3 regions of the Brevibacillus sp. SAFN-007a genome follow, and region 1 is predicted to be linked to each of the others. Evidence: predicted binding sites of a transcription regulator. Region 1 holds the regulator's gene; each other region holds the start of a gene.
What was found. Region 1 encodes LexA, which represses DNA repair genes until DNA is damaged. Its sites were predicted from a motif close to CGAACATATGTTCG; they were not measured.
Positions count from the first base shown of each region.

Region 2: uvrB (excinuclease ABC subunit UvrB) is a predicted target of LexA. The motif match lies at 1,389-1,402, and genes of this name have one in related genera.
Region 3: ruvC (crossover junction endodeoxyribonuclease RuvC) is a predicted target of LexA. The motif match lies at 943-956, and genes of this name have one in related genera.

Region 1 is NZ_JBQCKK010000007.1:120,351-122,615, reverse strand. Features, by position in the region: gene ACTHO6_RS10810 (DUF4269 domain-containing protein) at 1-433, opposite strand, end outside; gene ACTHO6_RS10805 (DUF456 domain-containing protein) at 541-1,026, shown strand; gene lexA (transcriptional repressor LexA) at 1,152-1,775, opposite strand; gene yneA (cell division suppressor protein YneA) at 2,121-2,265, shown strand, end outside.
Region 2 is NZ_JBQCKK010000031.1:8,880-11,144, forward strand. Features, by position in the region: gene ACTHO6_RS20095 (hypothetical protein) at 1-301, shown strand, start outside; gene ACTHO6_RS20100 (flagellar hook assembly protein FlgD) at 368-1,300, opposite strand; gene uvrB (excinuclease ABC subunit UvrB) at 1,480-2,265, shown strand, end outside.
Region 3 is NZ_JBQCKK010000001.1:124,094-126,358, reverse strand. Features, by position in the region: gene ruvA (Holliday junction branch migration protein RuvA) at 1-385, opposite strand, end outside; gene ruvC (crossover junction endodeoxyribonuclease RuvC) at 382-882, opposite strand; gene ACTHO6_RS00600 (hypothetical protein) at 1,010-1,201, opposite strand; gene ACTHO6_RS00595 (hypothetical protein) at 1,335-2,265, shown strand, end outside.

The DNA of each region.
Region 1 (2,265 bases):
CCGCGCCACCGAGCAGCAGCAAGCGGTGCTCGACGACCATGTGCCGATACGCATTTTGCTGTTCGATCGGGCGCGGCTGGGCAAACAGCTCAAACCAGAAGCCGTAGGCAAAAAACGCAATCAGGCAGGTAGGCACGTCCTGCACGAGCAGACGAGCTTCCTTGTAGCCTTCATGCGTGGCATAGGAAGCGCGGGCGGCTTCGGCAAACTGATCGAGGTCGTGGCTTTCGCAAATGATATCCAGATCGCTGGTTGCGATGTCGATATCGAGGGGAATCGTGCCTGTGAGCACGGGATCAAAGGCTTGTAGCCGCTGCATGATCGCGGACTGCTCGATGGCCCGGCCCGCTGCTTTTTGTTTGGGTGTCCCGCTATGCAAATAGGATAGATCGCGCCAGTTTCGCGTCATGGATAGCCCTCGTTTCCTTGTCATTTACAGCTCCTCCCCAACGCCTCAACGACTTCACGCATTCACGGAAAGAAACGTGCAACTTGAATCGGCTGTTTCTCGTAATACGTATGTGAGAGGAGTGCATGGAGATGGATATTTTCCTTTGGATCATCGTGTTGTTGCTTTTCGCGCTGAGTATCGCCGGTATATTCTTGCCGGTCTTACCGGATACGATTTTGCTGTGGGCAGGCTTTTTGCTCTACCACTTTTTCATAGCCGATCCGGGAGCGGGGCTGCCAGCGTCTTTCTGGTGGGGGATGGTGGTGCTCAGTATCCTGCTGTACGGGGCCGACCTGCTGACCAACATGTTTTTCGTGAAAAAATACGGGGGCTCCAAATGGTCTTCGGTGGCTGCGGCCGCAGGGATTTTTCTCGGGATCTTTGTGTTTCCGCCGTTCGGGATGCTGCTTTTGCCGTTTGTGCTGGTGGTGTTGGTAGAACTGTTCGGGCAAAAGCAGCCGCTGGAAAAAGCGGTCAAGGCAGGCTTCGGCTCGCTGATCGGCTTTTTGGGCAGCGCGGTCGTCAAAGCCGTATTGCAGGTGGGCATGATCGTCTGGTTTTTCCTCGCCAGATAAAAAAGAGAGACGAAAAAGGACAGCGAGGGCTGTCCTTTTTTCATGTGATCCCGTATCGATGCAACGAAGGCTGCGCCAAGCGATTGGGAGCAGCCGGGTTTTCGAAAGCGCATGGGCGAGAACGATTAGTGGATGAGACGATAGACGCCAATGACTTTACCGAGAATGGTGACGTTGTCCAAAATGATCGGTTCCATCGTGGCGTTTTCCGGCTGGAGGCGGAAGTGGTTTTTCTCCTTGAAGAAGCGCTTGACGGTCGCTTCGTCTTCTTCTGTCATGGCGACAACGATGTCGCCGTTGTTGGCGACGTGCTGCTGGCGCACGATCACGTAGTCGCCGTCCAGAATGCCGGCGTCGATCATGCTGTTCCCGGAAACCCGCAGCATGTACACCTTGTCTGAAGTCACGATATTTTCTGGAAGCGGGAAGTACTCCTCGACATCCTCGATCGCGGTAATCGGTTGTCCGGCGGTTACTTTCCCGATGACAGGGACGCGAACGACAGCGTCCTCGAAGTTGTCCTGAAAGCGGTCTTCCTCAGACAATAGTTCAATGGCGCGCGGCTTGGTCGGGTCGCGGCGGATCAGCCCCTTCTTTTCCAGACGCGCCAGATGGCCGTGCACAGTGGAGCTGGAGGCAAGTCCGACAGCTTCGCCAATCTCGCGGACGGATGGCGGATAGCCTTTATCCCGGACTTCCTTACGAATGAATTCGATGATGGCTTGTTGTCTGCTGGATAGTTTTGACATTGAGAGACACCCCTGATTTCTCGAACATATTTTCCTATATTATACCATGGGAGCCTGCGTTCGACAAACATAAGTTCGATTCGGAGGCGAACAGGATTTTTTGATCGGGTGGAGGCAGGCGATTCGACATCGCTTGCGAATTGTGGCGGATGGGCGAGTAGCGGTCGCCGCAAGCACCTTCAGCACCGTACTGCCGGGTGCCATCCCGACGTGAGCCGACTGCATACAGCCGCTAAAGAAGCAAAGGGGGAAGGCGGACGGTTTGGGGATTGACATGAACGTATGTTCCCCTATAAGATAGGAGTACGAACAAACAGAACGTACGTTTGCAGGAGGTCATCGTTTATGAAGGCAATGTCGATCCCGAACGGTTTGGAGAAAAAACAGCCGCGTCGTGCCCGTCTTGGTATTACGAGAGGACAAGCCCTTTTGTTTTTGCTTACGTTTTCTCTCTTTTTTTACTTGCTGACCGAACTGGTGTTTGCTTCCT
Region 2 (2,265 bases), on a different contig from region 1:
AAATGCGTGGACGGGCAAGGTCGAGGAAGTGATCGTGAAGCGTCCGGACAACATGGTTCTTCCCGCCCCCTCCAAGGCGATCCATGAACAGAAAGCGATGGAGCGCTTGCTGCAAGCCATGCCGCTTGAGCTGACCTACATTCACCAAAAGGATCGGCAAACAGGCGCGATCAGCTGGAAGCTTGGCTATGACCTGTCCTTTCGTCAGACCCGTTCGCACTGCTTTTGCGGGGGCGATGGGAAGAGGGATACGACGGTGTATGTCGATGCGCTTACGGGACAGCTTGTCGTAAACGAATAGGGATGAGCAGCAAAGAAGAAGCCGCACGCTCCAGAGAGCACGTGCGGCTTTTTCGCATAGGAAGGATCAGGCGCTCGCTTCAAATCCGGTGATTTGATTCAGCGCAATTTTTTTGTCATCGGTCAAGACGAACTCCACGACCCCGTTTTTCATGCTGACGGCTTTAATGACACCGTTCAGGCTGTTGTCCGTAGTAGAGCCGTCGGTATTGGTTTGCTTTTCCGTATAGGTGACGGTGAAGCCAATCATTTGGGCGTACTGCAGCGAATTGCTCATGACGCTACTGTCCGGCTTGACGCTCATGCCCACGACCTGATCGAGCTTGACGGTCATGCCGTTATCGAGCGTAAACTGCGTGGTGCCGTCCTTCATGGTGAAGCCCGTGACGACCGCGTTGGCGATCTCATCTACTTTGGTCACGTCGTCAGTGGTCGCCGGATTGCCGTCTTTGTCTACTTCCTTGGTCGTCTTGTACGAGATTTCCTTGCCGATCATGTTCATGAACTTCACGCTGCTATCCAGCGCATTTCCGGTCATGCCTTGCGATTCCAGACCTTTGATGTCCGTGAGCGGAATGGGAGTAGACTCCCCGGCGATGCGGAAGTAAATCTTGCCGCTGTCCATGTAAACGGCTTCGAGCACGCCTTCCTTCGTCTCTGTCGCCGTTTCTCCCGTCAACTCGTCTTTGGTCGTGAGGGAGTAGGTGGCGGTGCGCCCGATCAGCGACTCGTATTTTTCCAGCGTCAGCATGCTGTTGTTCGATTGCTCCATCAGCGTTGCCATCTTGGTGATTTTTTCCACCATGGTCATCATGCTCGTTTGCTGGATGAACTGGGAGTTGTCCATCGGGGACATGGGATCCTGATTCTTCAACTGCTCCAGCAAAAGCTTCATGAAGGCGTTGTTGTCAAGCTCGGTGGTAAACTCTCGTTTGCCCTGATAGCTCATATGTGGTTGGATATAGGGATTATTTTTAACGGTGGTTCCGATATCTGGCATGTCGATCCTCCCTGAAGATGGCGAGTCTAATCCGTGCGTGCTTCTACACTCTTCCTTATTATCGGTAAAATCTGTCGGAGGATGAAGACAAACATTTGTTCGAATTTCGGCTTATCAGAGCGGGGATTGTGTTATAATGGAAATAGAAACAGGCATGCAACGAGGAGATGAACGAGGGAATGGACCGTTTTGAATTGGTATCGGAGTATCAGCCTTCCGGTGACCAGCCGACCGCGATTGCCGAGCTGGTGGCCGGGATTAAGGCCGGTAAGCGGCACCAGACGTTGCTCGGGGCTACCGGTACGGGAAAAACCTATACGGCTGCCCAGGTGATTGCCCAGGTGAACAAGCCGACACTGGTGATGGCCCACAACAAGACGCTGGCTGCCCAGCTTTGTGCAGAATTCAAGGAGTTTTTCCCCCATAACGCAGTGGAATACTTCGTCAGCTACTACGACTACTATCAGCCGGAAGCGTACATTCCCCAATCGGATACGTTTATTGAAAAAGACTCCAGCATCAACGACGAAATTGACAAGCTGCGCCACTCGGCGACCAGTGCGTTGTTCGAGCGGCGCGATGTCATTATTGTGGCGTCCGTATCTTGCATCTACGGCTTGGGTTCGCCGGCGGAGTATAAGGAGATGCTGCTGTCGCTGCGCGTTGGTATGGAAAAGGGGCGGGACGAGATTTTGCATCGTCTGGTCGACATCCAATATACCCGCAACGACATCAACTTTACGCGGGGGACGTTCCGGGTGCGCGGAGACGTCGTGGAGATTTTTCCGGCGTCGCAGAGTGAGCAGGCGATTCGCGTGGAGTTTTTCGGAGACGAAATCGAGCGGATTACCGCCATTGACGTGCTGACCGGAGAGATTTTGGGCCAGCGCGAACACGTAGCGATTTTCCCGGCGTCCCACTATGTCACCCGCGAAGAAAAAATGAAGCTGGCGGTCCAAAGCATC
Region 3 (2,265 bases), on a different contig from region 1:
CCTTGAGATCGAGAATGATGCGTTGCGCGGTCTTTTTGCCGATTCCAGGGAATTTCGTCAAATAGGTCACGTTTTCCTGTTGCACCGCCATGACCAACTGCTCGGGAGTTGCCGCCGCGAGAATCGCCAGGCCGCCCTTTGGCCCGATGCCGTTCACATCGAGCAGCTTGCGAAACAGGTCGCGCTCGTCGCGGGTGGCAAAGCCGTAGAGCAAGATCGCGTCTTCGCGGACGTGGTGGTGCGTGTACAGCTTGGTTTTGCTGCCCTCGTAGCGGACAAACTGGTACGGATTGGGACAAAACAGGCGATACCCGATCCCTCCGGCTTCTACTACTATGTATTCCGAATCGAGGTAACAGAGTGTCCCTTCTATAAAATCAATCATGTTTGAGCTCCTTCCGAGATGGAGATGAACGCCCGAAACTGTGCGTGCGTAATCGCGATGCCCAATGCATCCGCCACGTCGTCCGGCTTCGGCGTTTCTTTCAGCCGCAGGAGCAGCCTGGTCATTTCCTGGATTTGCTTTTTCTCTGCCCCGCCGTAGCCGGTCACCGCCTGCTTGACTTGCATCGGCGTATATTCGTACACGGGCACCCCGGCCAGTTCCGCCGCAAGCAGAATGACGCCGCGCGCCTGCCCCACCGTGAAGGCCGTTGTCACGTTTTTATTGAAAAACAGCTTTTCGACTGCCATTTCATCCGGTCGGTACGTTTCCAGGAGGCTTTGCATCGCTTCGAAAATCTGCTTCAAGCGAAGCGGGACGGGCAAGCCTGCCTCTGTCTGAATGCTTCCGTACTGGACGGGGCGCAACTGGCTGCCCTGTTTATCCACAACCCCAAAGCCAACGATCGCTATGCCAGGGTCGATTCCTATTATGCGCATGGTCCACTCTCCGGTGTGCAAAGTTTCTATTCCCTACTGTATCACAAAGCGGCCAAAAAGCGAACGTGTATTTCCATGCAAAAACCCGCTCCTCGAAAAAGGAACGGGTCGTCATACGGCGTCGTTTTTAGTGTTTGTTCATTCCAAGCGAGTCCGACACATCATGCTGCATGTGCGCGTATTCATCTACGCCGCTCTGCATCTGCTCTTGGATCCTGTTGAGTTGTCGGTAATTGAGCTTGTTGTGTCCTTGGTTCAGCTGAACGTACAAACGCTGGTGGAACTGGTCTTTGTAGCTACCTCTGGGCATGGTAGACATCTGCAAAGATTCCTCCTTCGATCGCCGTATGCATACAGTATGGCGCCCCGCATCTGGCCTTATGATGCCAAGATTTACAGCTCATGGCCGCATCTGTGTCGAGAAACCATATCAGGTGGAGGTGCCTGATCCGGTGCGACGCTTACCAGCCGCTTTCTTGCTCGTCACTCTTCTCGCCGTCTTCTGCCTGAGCCTGACGCATCCCGCCGAAGCGAAGGGCAAAGAGCCGATTACGGTGTCTGTCTCGGTCTCGCCAGCCTCGCCTTTTCACTCTACGCTCCGCTTTCCCGCCCCGCATTCGTTCGTCAAGCGGCTGTTTGCCGCGAAAAAGGTGGCGGCCTTCGTGAATCCTCACTGGGTTCGCGCCACCCTGACCGTCAACAAACACTCGTTTGTGTACGACCACGACGGGCATTTGTTCGAGAGCAACAAGCCGCTGCAATATCTGTTGCCGACCGATGTGCAGCGGCGCATCGAGGAACTGGTCGCCCAGGTGGAGCGGGTGCATTATGCCAACGCGACACCGTGGGAGCAAGTCAAACACACCTTCGGACGCATGGCCTACGCCACCGTCATCGACCTGGAGACAGGCGAGCGGTTCCTCGTCCAGCGCCGCGCAGGCAGCAGGCATGCCGATGTGCAGCCGCTGACGCGCACGGATACGCAGACAATGAAAAACGTGTACCAAGGCAAATGGAGTTGGAAGCGCAGGGCGATTCGGGTCGAGGTCAACGGTGTTTCTTTTGCCGCTTCCATGCACGGCATGCCGCACGGGGCAGGGGCGATTGCGGGCAATGACTTTCCCGGCCATTTTTGCATCCACTTTTTCGGAAGCTCGACCCATAAACGCAAGGAACCCGATCCCAGCCACAGTCTGATGATCCAGAAAGCGTCCGGCTCTCTGGCGACGACGATCATGGGCGCTTCTGCCGAGGAACTGGTCGGCTATTTCCTCACCGCCCTGCATGAACAGGACAGCCATGTGTTGCACATGACGACAGACGGCTTCACGCTGCCTGCCCGGCTGGCGGATGTCGAATCCGTCCGCAAGACCGAGATCGTCA